2 regions of the Acidovorax sp. GW460-11-11-14-LB4 genome follow, and region 2 is predicted to be linked to the other one. Evidence: riboswitches for the same ligand, from Rfam matches in the RefSeq annotation. Region 2 holds a riboswitch; the other holds the start of a gene.
What was found. A riboswitch is a leader RNA that binds a small molecule or an ion and turns the genes downstream of it on or off. The one in region 2 is predicted to bind glycine.
Positions count from the first base shown of each region.

Region 1 (6,005 bases), on a different contig from region 2:
TCATTCAGTCCGGCCAACCCGAGCGCGGCTACCAGACTGCGCCCACCTACCAGGTGATTCCTGCGCCGCCACCTCCGCGCAATGAAGCGATGCCCCGCCCTCGCCGAGGCCAGGTATGGGAAGAAGGCCACTGGGAATGGCGTGGCAACCGCCACCACTGGGTGCGCGGCCACTGGGTGCAGGCACGCAACGGTTACCAATATCGCCAGCCCCAGTGGATCGAACGCGAAGGCCGGTGGGAGATGCAACGCGGTGGCTGGGACCGCGACGGTGACGGCATCTCCAACCGCAACGACCGCGACCGCGATGGCGACGGTGTGCCCAACCGCCGCGACAGCCAGCCGGACAACCCGCGCCGCAATTGAGGGAGCAACTCCCACCGCGACCAGGGCGCTGAGCAGGCCCCGTCCCTGCGGTAGCAGCGAACACTGCTACCGCAGCAACAACACAGCCTGACCGAGCCCCGGAAAGTCCGCCACCACCTCGGTACCTGGCGCCACCAGCACGGTGCCGGTGCACGACCCTGTGGTAACCCACTGCCCCGCGCGCAGCCCGCCCAGGCTGCGCGCGCCTTCGTTGGCCAGCCACACCAGCAGCCGCAGCGGGTCGCCCGCCGGATTGCCCCAGGTGGCATGCTGCACGGCCACTGTCCCGTTCACCGACAAGGTCACCGCTTGCGCCAGGGGCTGCACGGCAGCCACATCGTTGGTGCCAGCCCCCACAATCAGCGCCCCGTGGCAGGCCTGGTCGGCCAGGCGGCTCCACTCGCCCTGTTGCGCCCATGCAGCAAAGCGTGTGTCGCACACCTCAATGGCGGCGCGCACCGACACCACCGCCGCCAGCACCTCGGCGGCGCTGTAGGGGGTGGCGCGGGCGGGCAGGTCGGCCCCCAGTTCGTACACCAGCTCCGCCTCCACGCCCATCACGGCAAAACCCGCTGCAGACAGAGCAACCGCCTCACCCGCTGCGGCCGCCCACACCGAATCGCGCGTGAGAGCGGCCCGCGCGGGTTGCGCCTGGGGCGACGCGGCGCCGACCTTCCAGCCTGCGATGTCACCGCGCGCACGCACCACGGCGTCCTGCACCGCGTAGGCCTCGGCGGCATCGCGTGGGCGAAGCCCTGCGGGAAAGTCCAGCGGGCGGGGGGTGCGTCCCTCCCGGGCCTGGGTGATGACGGCGGCGCTGGCGACAGGGTCCAAAGTGGCGGGGGCGGGGGGCATGGCAAAACTCTCAGTGGGATAAGGGGTCGGCGGATTATCGGCACCTTCACCAGCGGCCCCGCGCCGCTGCATCAGCAACGATTGCGCCCCATTAGCCGCCGGAGTTGATCTTGCGCGCAGGCTTGGCCCCTAGAATCGGCCTCGCAGGAGAGCACGGCAGCCACAGGCCGCCGCTGCACCGAAGGCGCAAACTCCCATACACGCTCAGGTCCCGTACTGCACCATTCATCAAAGCCGTCTGGAGAGCCGCTTCGCGCAACGCGAAGCGCACCGAAGGAGCAAGCCGCAGCCCGGGTGGGTGGCGGTGAATCTCTCAGGTACCAAGGACAGGGGGAGCGGCAGCTAGGGCATTCATGCGCCAGCTGCACGCTATTGAATTCATAGCTGCCAGCGCATGTTGTTCTAGCGCCAGAGCCCAGAAAGGCTTTGAAAATCATGCGCGTGATCGTTTTGGGCGCCGGCTTGCTCGGCGTGACTTCGGCTTATTTCCTTTCGCAACTCGGCCACGAGGTGACCGTCATCGACCGCCAGGGTGCGCCCGGCGCCGAAACCAGTTTTGCCAACGGCGGCCAGATCTCGGTGAGCCACGCCGAACCCTGGGCCAACCCCAGTGCGCCGCTCAAGGTGCTGCAGTGGCTGGGCAAAGAGGATGCTCCGCTGCTGTTCCGCCTGCGCGCCGACATGCGGCAATGGCTGTGGGGCCTGTCCTTCCTGCGCAACTGCACGCCCGCGCGCACGCGCCACAACATCGAGCAGATCGTGCGCCTGGGCACCTACAGCCGCGACACGCTGCAGCAGCTGCGCGCGGCCACCGGCCTCCAGTACGACCAGCGCACGCAGGGCATCCTGCACTTCTATACCAACCAAAAAGAATTCGACGGCGCCCTGGCCCCTGCCGAGCAAATGCGCCAACTCGGCTGCGAGCGCCAGGTCATCAGCGCCGACGAGGCCGTGCGCATCGAGCCTGCGCTGGCCCACATCCGCCCGCAGCTGGCGGGCGCCACCTTCACGGCCGAGGACGAATCCGGCGACGCCAACCAGTTCACGCGCGAGCTGGCCAAGCTGTGCGAGGCGGCGGGCGTGCAGTTCCGCATGGGCCACCACATCACCGCGCTGCGCGAGGCAGGCGGCCGCATCGACCATGTGGAAGTGACCAATGCCGAAGGCCGCTTCGAGCGCGTGCGCGGCGATGCGTTTGTGCTGGCCATGGGCTCGTTCAGCCCGCTGCTGGCGCAGCCACTGGGCATCCAGCTGCCCATCTACCCGGCCAAGGGCTACTCGGTGACGATGCCGGTCAAGGACGCCAGCAAGGCGCACCAGGTGAGCCTGACGGACGACGAGTTCAAGCTCGTGTTCTCGCGCTACACCAGCGAACGCGGCGGTGATCGCCTGCGCATTGCCGGCACGGCCGAGCTGAACGGCTATGACCGCCACCTGAACCAGGTGCGCTGCGAGGCCATCGTGCGGCGCGTGGAGCAACTCTTCCCTGGCGCGGGCGACGCGAGCCAGGCGCAGTTCTGGAGCGGCCTGCGCCCCGCCACGCCCAGCAACGTGCCGCTGATCGGCAAGACGAAGGTGGGCAACCTGTTCCTCAACACCGGCCACGGCACGCTGGGCTGGACGCATGCCTGCGGCTCGGGCAAGGCGTTGGCCGACATCGTGAGCGGCCGCGTGCCCGAGGTGGACTTTGCGTTCCAGGGCTTGCAGGGGCGCGCAGCCGGGGCGGCGCTGGTGCCGTCGCGCACGGCAGCCTGAAGCAGCGCGCGGTTGCAGCGAGCCAAGGCCGTTGCAACCGCCGCGAGAGGCTGCGCCTACTTGGCCGCGCCTGTGGCGTGCGCCACAAACTGCGCCACGGCCAGCATGTCCTTCTCACTCATGCGCTCGGCATAGGACGGCATCACGCCGATGCCTGCCTTGAGCGCACGCAGCACACGGCCGGCGTCGGGTTTCAGCTCATCCAGCACCGGGCCTACCTGGCCCTCGGCCCCGGCGGCCTGCAGTGTGTGGCACACGGCGCAGGCGGGCTGGATCTTGGTGAACAGCTCCTTGCCCCGCGCCAGTTCGGCAGGGTCGGCGGCCCAGGCCGACGCACAGGCGCCAGCCGACCACACCGCCACGGCAAGGCGGCGCGCTCGGTTCAATCCACCCATGTCAGGCCACAGTCACGGTAACGGCGTGGTCGCGCCAGCTGGCGTTGTTGTAGCCGCCCAGGTTTTCCTCGCGCTGCTCGGCCTGCACATTGCCCGCCGTGTCGGTGGCGCGGCTGGCCAGCACATGGGTGCCCGCCTCCAGGCGCACGGGTAGCGCAAACTGCCGCCAGGCAAAGGGGCCCAGGTCGGGGCCGATGAGCTTGGCCGCCAACCAGGTCTTGCCGCCATCGGCCGACACCTCCACGCCCTTGATGCCGCGCGTGCCGCCAAAGGCCACGCCATGCACCTGCACCTGTCCGGGCTTGAGTGCCCCCTTGTCGGGCAAGGGGCCGTTGATCCACGACTTCACGCCCATCTCCCACACCGAAGGCTGGTCGGGGCTGGCCTTGCTGCCGGGCGGCGACATGCGGTAGCCGTGCGACATGATGCGCGCCTGCGACTGTGCGCTGGTAAACGCAACGCGCTTGACGTACTTGATGTTGTTCACGCCCTGGTAGCCGGGCACCACCAGCCGCAGCGGGCCGCCATGCGCCAGCGACAGCGGCTCGCCGTTCATCTCCCAGGCCAGCAGGGCGTCGTCCATCGCCTTCACGGGCACCGAGCGCTCCACCAGTACCGACAGCGGGTCCACACCTTCGGGCAGCTTCTCGCCCCCCGTGCCGGTCAGGTAGGCGGCACCATCGGCCAGCCCGCCCAGGGCGGCCACCACGTTGCGCAGCGGCACACCGCTCCAGACCACACAACCGGCAGCGCCCACCGACCAGGGGGTGCCGCTGGGCTTGCTGGGGAAAAAGCCCCGGCCATTGCCCGAGCACTGCAGCACGGTGGCCACGGTCTCCACGCCCAGCGTCTTGAGCTCCGCCAGCGTCAGGCTGCGCGGGCTCTTGACCCCTTCGACGGACACCGTCCACGCGTCGCGGTTGTCCAGGATGGCCGCGTCAGGCGCAGGCAGGTTGTTGCGCACGTACAGCTGGTTGGACGGCGTGATGACGCTGGTGCCGAACGCGGAGCGGCGCGTCTCCAGGGTGCTGCTGCTGTGCACAATCAATGCATCCGGCGACTTCCACCCCGCATAGGCGGGCAGCGGCTTGGCCGCAGACGCTGCGGCCTGCTGGGCCCGCGCACTGCCCGTCCATCCGGCCAGGCCCAGCGCGCTCAGGGCAGCAGCACTTCCGGCCAACATGTGGCGGCGCGGCAGGGTCATCGAATCTTTCATGGAAACGTCTCCAAATAGTGGGGTGGACAAAACCTTGTAGCCCCTCGCCATTGGGCGGGGACGGGGGATCGGGTCAGCCCGCATTCTGTGCGGCAGCTCCTCCTGCCGCACGCACGGCATCGTTAGCAGAAGTAACAAGAACAAAAGATCGGAAACATTCGTACGCAGGTGCGGGGGGCGTGGGCATATTCGCGCTTTGTTTTGGGGAGAGGAGCAGCGCAATGAACACCACCAGAAAACCGACCCGAGGCCCGCTGGGACTGCTACTTGTCCTATGGCTGGGATGCAGCGCAGCACAGGCCCAGCTGACGGCCATCGTGGCCGTGGAACCCACCGCCCGCAAGGCAGCGCATTCCATCCTGCGCACCGCTGCCGAATCAGGCCTGTCGAAAGCCGCGGGCCAGTCGGTGGCACTGACGACCAGCGAGGATATGGCCGACGTGATGCGCGCCACCCGCAGCGCGGGCTATGACATCTTCATTGGCCCTGCCCAGGTGGCGGCGTCTGCATTGCAACGTGGCTACGAACTGGTGGGCGCTACGCAAAAATCAGACAGATACCTGCTGGTCGGGCTGCAGCAGTTGGCGGCAGTGCCTGCGATGAAGGGCCGCAGGCTCTACCTGCCCCAGCAGGACTCGGTCTATACCTACATGGCGCGCGGCATGCTGAACGAGGCAGGGCTGTCGCTCCAGGACCTGCGCGCCGTGCAATACGAAAAATTTCCCCAGGCGGGCCTCACCGCCCTGACCCTGGGCACGGCCGATGCCACCGTGGTGCGCGAGGACGACTGGGCCGAATGGTCTGCGGCGTACCCCGGCATCGCGCGGGTGCTGGCCACGTCGCAGCCCGTTCCGGGCGGGTTCTCCATCGTGGTGAAAAAAGACCTGCCGGCGGATGCGCGCAACAAGCTGGCCCAGTGGTTCAACGCGTCGTCCTCCGCCAGCGGCCTGCAGCCAGTCTCCGTGCGCCCGGAGGCGGTGGAATACCGCCGCGTGGCCGAGCTGGGGCTGTTCACGCCCACCAGCCTGCCTGGGGTCAACCGTGTCACCGCGCGCGAGGCCCAGACCCTGCTGGCGCAGGGCGCCACGCTGGTGGACACCCGCACCGAAAAGGAATTCAAGACCAAGCGCATCCGCGGGGCCGTGTTCGCTGCGTATGTGGAAAAGAGCCTCAAGGACGTGGCCTTCAATGCCGCGCAGGATGACTTTCAGGCGCTGGACAAGCTCCAAGGGCTGGACAGAGCCAAGCCGGTGATTTTTGCGTGCAATGGCGCCGAATGCTGGAAGTCCTACAAGGCCGCCAAGGTAGCCTCCGCCAAGGGCTTCCAGTCGGTGTACTGGCTGCGCGGCGGGTTGCCCGAATGGGATGAAACCGGCCTGCCAACCGAAGGTGGCTAGGAGCCTGAGCAAGGCTTCTGGC
Region 1 is NZ_JBWKYJ010000008.1:545-6,549, forward strand. Features, by position in the region: gene AC07X4_RS05415 (YXWGXW repeat-containing protein) at 1-365, shown strand, start outside; gene AC07X4_RS05420 (2-keto-4-pentenoate hydratase) at 432-1,220, opposite strand; glycine riboswitch at 1,449-1,560, shown strand; gene AC07X4_RS05425 (D-amino acid dehydrogenase) at 1,656-2,975, shown strand; gene sorU (SorU family sulfite dehydrogenase c-type cytochrome subunit) at 3,032-3,370, opposite strand; gene sorT (SorT family sulfite dehydrogenase catalytic subunit) at 3,372-4,586, opposite strand; gene AC07X4_RS05440 (rhodanese-like domain-containing protein) at 4,808-5,983, shown strand.
Region 1: it holds a riboswitch for glycine, as region 2 does, so the genes downstream of both, AC07X4_RS05425 (D-amino acid dehydrogenase) here and gcvT (glycine cleavage system aminomethyltransferase GcvT) in region 2, are expected to answer to the same signal.

Region 2 (10,626 bases):
AGGTCCACGTTGCCGTTGGCATCGCAGGCGGTCACCACCACTTGCATGCCCACCATCTGGGCACTGGCGGGGTTGGTGCCGTGTGCACTGCTGGGGATCAGGCAGATGTTGCGGTGGCCTTCGCCGCGCGATTCGTGGTAGCCCTTGATGGCCAGCAGGCCGGCGTATTCGCCTTGCGAGCCTGCATTGGGTTGCAGGCTGATGCCTGCATAGCCCGTGGCCTGGCATAGCCAGGCGCGCAGTTGCTCGTCCAGCTGCTTGTAGCCCTGTTGCTGGTCAGCGGGGGCGAAGGGGTGCACGTTGGCAAACTCAGGCCAGGTGATGGGGATCATCTCGCTGGTGGCGTTGAGCTTCATGGTGCACGAGCCCAGCGGGATCATGCTGCGGTCCAGTGCCAGGTCCTTGTCGGAGAGCTGGCGGATGTAGCGCAGCATGCCGGTTTCGGAATGGTGGGTGTTGAAGACGGGGTGTGTGAGGTAGCTGCTGGTGCGGCGCAGCTCGGTGGGGATCAGCGGTTCCACGCCCTTTTCAAACGCATCGAAGGTGGGCAGCGCCTGGCCGTCCTTGACGAAGATCTTCCACAGCAGCTCGATGTCGGCGCGTGTGGTGGTCTCGTCCAGCGAGATACACAGGTACTCCTCAAAGTAAATCCGCAGGTTTGCGCCCAGGCTGATTGCCTTGGTTGCTATGGATTGTGTAGCGCCCTGGGTGTGCAGGCTCACGGTGTCGAACGTGGCCTGTGCACGCACAGGCGCACCCAGCTGCTGCAGCCCTTGCGTGAGGATGGCGGTGTAGCTGGCCACACGCTGTGCGATGCGCTTGAGTCCTTCGGGGCCGTGGTACACGGCATACATGCTGGCGATCACGGCGGGCAGCACTTGGGCCGTACAGATGTTGGATGTGGCCTTTTCGCGGCGGATGTGCTGTTCGCGGGTTTGCAACGCCAGCCGGTAGGCAGGTTTGCCATGCACGTCCACGCTCACACCCACCAAGCGGCCGGGCAGGCTGCGCTTGTATTCGTCGCGGCAGGCCATGAAGGCAGCGTGGGGGCCACCGGCGCCCATGGGCATGCCAAAGCGCTGGGTGGTGCCCACCACGATGTCGGCACCTTGTTCACCCGGTGGGGTGATGAGCGTGAGGGCCAGCAGGTCGGCCGCCACGATGAAGGCGGCCTGCTTGGCATGCGCTTTTTCCACGTCGGCGCGCAGGTCGTCAATGCGGCCGCTGGTGGCGGGGTACTGGGCCAGCACGGCAAAGTAATCGCCGTCCAGCAGTGTGTTCCATTCCTCGGCCGAATTGGCCAGGTGCACTTCCAGGCCCAGGGGCTTGGCGCGGGTCTGGATGACTTCGATGGTTTGCGGGTGCGCGTCGCCTGCCACCACAAACACGTTGCTCTTGCTCTTGACCGAGCGCTTCGCCAGCGTCATGGCTTCGGCGGCGGCGGTGGCTTCGTCCAGCATGGATGCGTTGGCAATCGGCATGCCCGTCAGGTCGCACACCATGGTCTGGAAGTTGACCAGGGCCTCCATGCGGCCTTGGGAGATTTCGGCCTGGTAGGGCGTGTAGGCGGTGTACCAGGCGGGGTTCTCGAGGATGTTGCGCAGGATGACGCCGGGCGTGTGCGTGCCGTAGTAGCCCTGGCCGATGAAGCTCTTGAGCAGCTGGTTCTTGCCCGCGATGGCCTTGAGTTCTGCGAGTGCCGCCGCTTCGGTGAGCGGCGCGGGCAGGTCCATGCCCCGGCTGCGTGCGATGGAGCGCGGCACGATGGATTCGATGAGCGCACGGCGCGAGGCCTCGCCGATCACCGACAGCATGTGCGCTTCGTCGGCCGCGTCGATGCCGATGTGGCGGGGCAGGAATTCGGTGGCGTTTTCAAGCGCGCCAAGGGGGGTGGCGGATTGCATCAGCATGGGGCAGTCTCGTAGGTCGCAGCGGGTTGGGGTCGGTGCCGGGGAAAGAGCGCGCACGCGACAGGGCGGCGGGCCGGGCATGGCCCGGCGCCATGCCCTCTGAGTCAGCAGGGATCAGGCGTTCTTGGCGAACTCGGTGTAGGTAGCTTCGTCCAGCAGGGCGTCGAGCTGGCTCGCGTCGGCCAGCTTGACCTTGAAGAACCAGCCAGCGCCCAGCGGGTCGCTGTTGGCAAGGGATGGGTCGGCACGCAGGGCTTCGTTCACTTCGACCACTTCGCCAGAGACGGGCATGTACACATCGGCGGCGGCCTTCACGGACTCGACCACACCTGCCACTTCGCCCTGGGCAAAGCTTTTGCCCACTTCGGGAAGGTCTACAAACACCACGTCGCCCAGCGCGTCCTGCGCGTGGACGGTGATGCCCACCACCGAAGCGTTGGCATCAGCGGCATTGATCCACTCGTGGTCTTTGGAGAATTTGATCGTCATGGGAAGCTCCTCAAGCAAAGGAAAAAAGTAAAGGAATCTGCAATGTAAGCGGGCGCAGCTTCTGCGCTTCGCTGATGAAATCAGCCGCGGTAGTAATTGGCTGGCACAAACGGCATGGCGCGCACTTCCATGGGCACCACCTTGCCGCGCACGACGGCGTTGACACGGGTGCCGATGGCGGCAAAAGCTGGCGTGACGTAGCCCATGGCCACGGGTTCGTTCACCGTGGGGCCCAGCAGGCCGCTGGTGACTTCGCCGATCTTTTGGCCGTCCGTGCTCTGCAGTTCGGTGTGCTCGCGCACCGGCACACGTTCCAGCGCCACCAGGCCCACACGCTTGCGGGGCAGGCTGGAAGGGTTGTCGATCTGTGCGAGCACCTTGTCGGCACCGGGGAAGCCGCCTGCACGCGCGCCACCGGCGCGGCGCACCTTCTGGATGGCCCAGTTGAGCGCGGCTTCGGGGGGTGTGGTGGTGGTGTCGATGTCGTTGCCATACAGGCACAGGCCTGCTTCGAGGCGCAGCGAGTTGCGGGCGCCCAGGCCGATGGGCTTGACTTCAGGCTGGGCCAGCAGGGCGCGGGCCAGGGTGTCGGCTTGCGCGGCGGGTACGGAGATTTCAAAGCCGTCTTCGCCGGTGTAGCCGCTGCGGGTCACAAAGCAGTCGCAGCCCGCGATGCTGAACGCGCCACCGGTCATGAACACCAGCTTTTCGACACCGGGCGCCAGGCGGGCGAGGGCGGTGACGGCCTGTGGGCCCTGCAGAGCGAGCAGGGCGTGGTCGGGCATGGGCACCACCTTGCAGCGCTGGCCGATGCGGGCCTGGATATGGGCAATGTCGCCCACCTTGCAGGCGCCGTTGACGATGACGAACAGCGTGGGCTCGCCATCCACTACGCCCTGGTTGAAGAACATCAGATCGTCAATGATCTTGCCTTCATCGGTCAGCAGCAGACCGTAGCGTTGCTTGCCCACGGGCAGGTCGATCACATCCACGGGCATCAGGGTTTCAAACGCAGCCGCCGCATCGGCACCGATCAGCTTGAGCTGGCCCATGTGCGACACGTCAAACAGGCCGGCGGCGGTGCGGGTGTGCACATGCTCGGCCATCAGGCCAGCGGGGTATTGCACGGGCATGGAATAGCCTGCAAAAGGCACCATGCGAGCGCCCAACTCGATGTGCAGGGCGTTCAGGGGCGTGGTGAGCAGGGGGGCGGTGGCTGACATGGCGGACTCCGGGGCAAATGGGGGCCGCAGCCACAGGGTGGCCACGGGATTTGCCCTGCTGTCCGCTTTACCTGAGAGATTCACCGCAGCGCCTTGGCTGGCCGTGCGGTTTGCTCCTTCGGTGGATGGCCTGCACACAGCTTCTTTTCTGTGGGGCCACCTCTCTCCAGCAAGGGAACGCCCGCATCGCTGCGGGCGGTTGCCAGTCCTTTTGCCTGAGCGTTCGGCTGCTGCCTGCGCCTTCGGCGGTGCTGCGCGTCTTATGGACAAGACGGAGCACTCTCTCCTGACCGGGCGATTCTAACTACTTTGCGTAGACCAGATCCCGAAGTGCCAACGAGATCGATGGCACGTAGGTGATGATCATCAGGCACACCAGAATCACGCCGACGAACGGCAGCAGGTGCTTGATGATCCGGTCGAGCGAGATTCTGGCCACCGTGCAGGCTGCGAACAGGTTCACCCCGAACGGGGGCGTGATCATGCCCAGGGCCAGGTTCACCACCATGATGAGGCCGAAATGCACAGGGTCGATGCCGAAGTGCATGGCCACAGGCGCGAGGATGGGGGCCAGCACGATGATCGCCGCACTGGTCTCGATGAACATGCCGATCACGAACAGCGCCGCGTTCACGCCCAGCAGGAAGAGGGCCGGGGACTGCAGCACCGCCTCCAGCCAGCGGCCGATGGCATCGGGCACGCCCGCACGTGTAATGAGGAATGCAAACAGCCCCGCGTTGGCGATGATGAACATGATCACCGCCGACGAGATGGCCGACTTGCGCAGGATGGCGAACAGGTCCTTGAGCTTGATCTCGCGGTAGATGACGATGCCCACCACCAACGCGTAGAACACGGCGACGGCCGATGCCTCGGTGGGGGTGAACACGCCGCCATAGATGCCGCCCAGGATGATCACCGGCATCAGCAACGCCCAGCCCGCCTGCAGCGTGGCCTTGCCAAAGGGCATGCGCCCATCGCCGTCGTTTTTGCCCCAGCCCTTGTACTTGCAGTACAGCCAGACAAACAGCATCAGGGCGGCGCTGATCAGCAGCCCGGGGCCGAAGCCGGCGATGAACAGTTCGCCAATCGATACCTCGGCGCTCACGCCGTACAGGATCATCGGAATGGATGGAGGGATGATCACGCCCAGCTCGGCACTGGTAGCCTGCAGCGCGGCAGCGTAGCTGGTGGGGTAACCATGCTTGATGAGTGCGGGAATCAGGATGGCGCCAATCGCAAACGTGGTGGCGACCGACGAACCCGATACGGCGGCAAAGATCATGCAGGTCAGCACGCAGGTCATGGGCAGGCCGCCCTGCACGCCGCCGACGATACTTTTTGCAAACTCGACCAGACGGCGCGAGATGCCGCCAGTTTCCATTAGATTGCCTGCCAGGATGAAGAATGGAATGGCAGCCAGTGGAAACTTGTTGATCGAGCCGAACATCTCCTTGACGGAAATTAGCATGTTCGCATTGGAGGCCTGGATGCCCAGGATGGAGGCCAACCCGATGGATACGGCTACCGAGACGGTGAGTGCGAAGCACAGCACCATCGTTGAAATCATGACCAAGCTCATTGGGCGGTCTCCAGTTCCATGCGCAGGGGATCGATGAGGTTGCCAATAATGCCCACGACGCAGAAGAGCCCCCCCACCGGCATGGCGAGGTAAGCCCAGAACATGGACACGGACTCGAGCCCTGCAACGCTTTGTACTCCGCCGCGTTGGGCGTAGTCCCATCCCCACCAGATGATGATTCCGATCAGTGCGAGTGCGGCCAGCGCGACCACCCAGTCGAGTACGCGCTTGATGCGCGGCGGGCTCCATCGGTACAGCACATCCACGCTCACCATCGCTCCCTGGCGAAAAGCGGCAGGGATCGCCAGGAACACCATCCAGATCAAGCTGAACCGGATCAGGACCTCCGTCCATTCAGCGGGCTGTTCCAGCACAAAGCGTGTCACGATCTGAAACATGCCCAGCACGGAGGCCAGGGTCAGCATGGCGCAAGCGCCCAGCATGGCGATGAAGGTCGTCCATCGCTCGAAGGTAAGAAAAGTATTTTTCATGGGGCGGTGCCAACCATGGGAGATGTGGGCCGAAAGGGAGGAATAAGAATAAAAACGCCCGATAGCGGCAGGGCTACGGGCGTCGTTTGCTATTGAGGCAATAGCGTTGCTGGGTTACTTGACCTCGCGGATCTTGTCGATCGCAGCCTTGCCGAACTGCTTTTCAAACTCGGCGTTGACGGGGGCCAGCGCCGCCACGAACTTGGCCTTGTCCACGTTGTCGATCACGGTCATGCCCTTGGCACGCAGGTCGGCTACGCCCTTGGCATCGTCTTCGTCCACGCGCGCACGGTTGGCTTTGGTGCCTTCCTTGGCAGCCTCGATGAAGGCCTGCTTGTCGGCTGCCGAGAGCTTGTCGAATGCGGCCTTGTTCATTACAAAGATGCAGGGCGAATAAACGTGGCCGGTGAGCGTGAGGTGCTTTTGCACTTGGTCAAACTTGGCCGAGATGATGACGGACAGCGGGTTCTCCTGGCCGTCCACCGTGCCTTGTTGCAGCGCGGTGAACACCTCGGGGAAGGCCATGGGCGTGGTGATGATGCCAAAGCCCTTGTAAGCGGCAATGTGCACGGGGTTTTCCATCGTGCGCATCTTCAGGCCCTTCAGGTCACCGGGCTCTTTCACGTCGCGCTTGCTGTTGGTCATGTGACGGAAGCCGTTTTCGGCCCAGGCCAGTGCCTTGAAACCCTTGGCGTCAAACTTGGACAGCAGGTCCTGGCCGATCGTGCCGTCCAGCACGGCCCGTGCATGCGCCTTGTCGCGGAACAGGAAGGGGACATCCAGGATTTTGGTCTCAGGCACAAAGTTGGGCACTGGGCCTGTAGAACTGAACGCCAGCTCTTGCGTCCCCAACTGCACCGCTTCAATCGACTCTCGCTCGCCGCCCAGTGCACCGTTGTAGAAGGTCTGTACCTTGTAACGGCCCCCTGTGCGTTTTTCGACTTCCTTGGCAAACGTGTCGATGGCTACACCCTGGTGGGAGTTCTGGGCCGTCGAGATGCTGATACGCATGGTGGTCTGCGCGGCAGCGGTGGCCACAAAGCCGAGCGCGAGGCTCAGGCCAACGACGAGTTTGGTCAATTGCATGGTGTCTCCTGTTGGTGGTGGGTCAGGGGAGATGTGGTGCGCTGCGACCCCTTGCGGAGCCCTCCCTGGTCTCGCTCAAATTATGGTGGTCCCGTCAGGCCGCAGGCATCGGGGTTTGTGCTGGTAAGCGTGCTTATTAACTGGGCAGACAGGCGTTTGCAGTTGCATTGGCGACACCCGTGGTGCCGAGCGGGCCCAAGTTTGCAAAGAGCCTGCATGGCCGCAGGCTGGCGTCAGTGCCCGCGTCTTGGCTACTGACTGCTTGTGTCGATGGGGGCTGGAATGCCAAGGGCCCCGTGCTGGCGGTAACCAGCCGGGGCCTTGTCAATTTATGCGCTCCGGTAAGAGCGCCTTGATGAAAGAAGTATGCGCCGAGTGCCGTAGATGAATTTGCTGAATTTGGCGCAATAGACTAGGTGAGCAGAATAATTTTCTGTATTTGTAGGATTTGATGAATAATTTGACCAATGGATCGACTTGATAGAAAAATTCTCGCTGCGCTACAAGCCAACGCACGCGCCAGCCTGCAAGAGATCGGACAGGCCGTGGGCCTCAGCCCTTCACCGTGTTGGGGCCGGATCAAAAAGATGGAAGAGGCGGGTGTCATCCAGGGCTACACCGTGCGCATCAACCCCCAGTCGCTGGATCTGGCCGACACGGTGCTGGTGCAGGTCACGCTCGACAGCCACTCCGACAACACACTCGAAAAGTTTGGCGAGACACTGGCCAGCATTCCCGAAGTGATTGAGGCGCATCTGGTCTCTGGGGACTACGACTACCTGCTGCGCATCGTCGTCAAGGACACCCGAGATTACGAGCGTCTGTTGCGCGAGAAGCTTTACAAGATCAAAGGCATACGGCACAGCCGATCCAGTTTCGTATTGCGCACCCTGAAGAAGGCGGACTTGCCTCTGTTCACGGGGTAGAGCGGCTCTCTGGTGCTTGGTTTGTTTTGCGGCGTCCTTGCAGAAAGCTGGCAATGCGTGGTGGGCGCTTGCACCACAAGCGAGCCGGCCGACTTTATGCCGGTGACATGCGGCGGCACAATGGCTCCCATCGCGTTAATGCAGAACGAACGAAAACAGGTGATGCCGGCTTAGCGCACCAACACCGTGCAACCGTCTGGGCAGTGCGCCAAGCCGCCGGACGCAGAGAAATTCGAAAAAGATCCATGAACCTGCGTTTTGTCGAAGCCTTCTACTGGGTTGCTTCTCTCAAAAGCGTGACGCGCGCCGCAGAAAAACTGTTTTTGACCCAGTCAGCCATGTCCAGCCGCATCTCGGCGCTGGAAGAAGAGCTGGGCGTTTTGTTGCTGGATCGGCGTGACAAGCACTTCAAGCTCACGGTGGCCGGTGCCCGGTTTCTGGTGTACGCCAAGCGCATGCTGGAGCTACAGCGTCAGCTCAAGACCGAGATGGGATCAGGCGGCCCGTTGGAAGTATCGATTCGCCTGGGGGCCATCGAATCGGTACTGCACTCGTGGCTCATTCCGTGGGTGGAACAGCTGCGCAAGGACAACCCACTGCTGGAGCTGGAGCTGACGGTGGAAACCACACCTGTGTTGCTCGAGCAAATCCGCCGGGGCACGCTGGATGCCGTGTTTGCCGCGTTGCCTGCATCGGCTGATGGCATACGCAGCCAGGCGGTGACGCCCATGGAGATGGTGTTTGTGGGTAACAGCAAGACGCATCGCAAGCGTCGCTATGCGCTGGAAGACTTTGCAGGCGCTGACATCCTGACTTTTCAGCGCGGCTCGCAACCGCACGTGTCACTGCTCGACACGTTGCGCCAGGCACAGGTGGAGCCGCGTTGTGTGCACACCATCTCGTCGATTTCTGCGATGGTGCAGCTGGTGCAGGGCGGCTTTGGTGTGGCCACGCTGCCGCGCCTGGCAGTGCAGCGCCTGCTCGCGTTTCCAGACCTGCGTGCGCTGGCTTGCGACACCACACTGCGGCCGCTGCCCATCCACGTGAGCTATCGCGAAGACCCCTCGTCCCCCGCCATGGAAGCCGTGGTGCGGTCGGCCCTCGATTTCATCGAGCAGCAGCAACAGCCCGCGCCAGCCCGCCGCCCTCGCAAGGGCTGAACCTCGCATCAAAGCGGCTCAGCGCGCCTTGGGGCGCGCGCGGCATATGCCGTGTTTCTCCGGAATTCCTATGGTTCCTGTGTTTCAGGGTTTACCCGTAAATTTTCTCTCAGGGTTTTCCCTCGGCACCAAGATGGTTCGTCTCTCCCCAATGAAGTGCATGGAAAAAATCGATGAGCTGATAGAAATTTTTTGAATTTGCCAGGGTCGGTCACCCCCCAACACAATCTGCCCAACGTCATGCAATTGACATTTCTCAATGCAAGGAAAAACGGTGGACTTCGTTCAAGAAAATTCGCTCGCGGTGTTTGGTTCCGAAGGTGCCAGCAATCCGATCCATGTACGTGACACGATCCGCAAGGGCCTGTGGACATCGCACACAAGTGGTCTCGCGGATGGCCATGTCCAGGGCAACGTGGTCATCCTCCCCGAGGTGCTTGCCAGTGACTTCCTGCGGTTCTGTCAACGCAATCCCAAGCCTTGCCCCGTGCTGGCTGTCAGCGAGCCTGGCCAGTTCACCTTGCCCTCGCTGGGCAAAGATATCGACATCCGCAGCGATGTGCCGCTGTACCGCATCTGGCGCCACGGCGAAATGTCGGAAGAGGTGGCGGACATCGCCAGCCTCTGGCGGCCAGACCTGGTCACCTTCATCCTAGGCTGCTCGTTCTCATTCGAATCCGCGTTGATCGAGGCAGGCATCCGCCTGCGCCACATTGACGAAGGCAAGAACGTGGCGATGTTCCGCACCAATGTGCAAACCGAGCCAGCCGGGCCCTTTGGGGGGGCCATGGTGGTGACCATGCGTCCCATGCCGGCAGCGGATGTGATTCGCGCCGTGCAGGTCACCTCGCGGTTTCCGAATGTGCATGGCGCGCCTGTGCATATCGGTGACCCGGCACTCATTGGCATCGCCGATCTGGCCCATCCCGACTACGGGGATGCCGTGGCGCTGATGCCTGGGGAGATTCCTGTTTTCTGGGCCTGCGGCGTAACACCGCAATCGGCCATCTTGAATGCCCAGCCCGCGTTCTGCATCACGCATGCACCGGGCTGCATGCTGGTCACCGACCTTCTCAACCACCAACTCGCAAGCTTCTGAACCAGGAGCGTTACCAATGAAGAAGTTCACTTTTTTCGTAGCTGCCGTTCTTTGTGCGGGAGGGGCGCAAGCCCAGGTGAAATGGGACTTGCCCTCGGGGTATGCGTCCAACACGTTCCAGGTGCAAAACCTTCTGCAGTTTGTGCAAGACGTTGATAAGGCGACGGGCGGCAAACTCAAGATCAGTGTGCATCCCAATGCTTCGTTGTTCAAAGCGAACGAAATCAAACGCACTGTGCAGTCCGGTCAAGTCCCGATGGGTGATTTCATCTTGTCCAGCGCAGCCAATGAGTCTGCTGCCTACGGCATCGATTCGATCCCCTTCCTGGCCAGCAGCTATACAGAAGCCAAGCGTCTTGATCAGGCATCGCGATCCATGTTGGCGAAAACCTTGGGTGCTCAGGGCATGCAATTGCTCTACACGGTGCCGTGGCCTCCGCAGAGCCTCTATTCCGTCAAACCGGTCAAGTCGTTGGCAGATCTCAAAGGCACCAAGATGCGTGCCTACAGCCCTGCAACCTCCTACATCGCATCGGCCGTGGGGGCTCAGCCAGTGACGGTTCAGCTGACGGAACTTTCGGCAGCGTTGACCACCGGCACGGTGGACAACTTTCTCACATCCAGTGCCAGCGGCGTGGATGGCAAGCTTTATGAGACGGT
Region 2 is NZ_JBWKYJ010000031.1:35,401-46,026, reverse strand. Features, by position in the region: gene gcvP (aminomethyl-transferring glycine dehydrogenase) at 1-1,910, opposite strand, end outside; gene gcvH (glycine cleavage system protein GcvH) at 2,025-2,399, opposite strand; gene gcvT (glycine cleavage system aminomethyltransferase GcvT) at 2,480-3,622, opposite strand; glycine riboswitch at 3,671-3,802, opposite strand; glycine riboswitch at 3,816-3,921, opposite strand; gene AC07X4_RS13000 (TRAP transporter large permease) at 3,927-5,204, opposite strand; gene AC07X4_RS12995 (TRAP transporter small permease) at 5,201-5,695, opposite strand; gene AC07X4_RS12990 (TRAP transporter substrate-binding protein) at 5,810-6,781, opposite strand; gene AC07X4_RS12985 (Lrp/AsnC family transcriptional regulator) at 7,249-7,707, shown strand; gene AC07X4_RS12980 (LysR family transcriptional regulator) at 7,953-8,867, shown strand; gene AC07X4_RS12975 (putative hydro-lyase) at 9,172-9,966, shown strand; gene AC07X4_RS12970 (TRAP transporter substrate-binding protein) at 9,983-10,626, shown strand, end outside.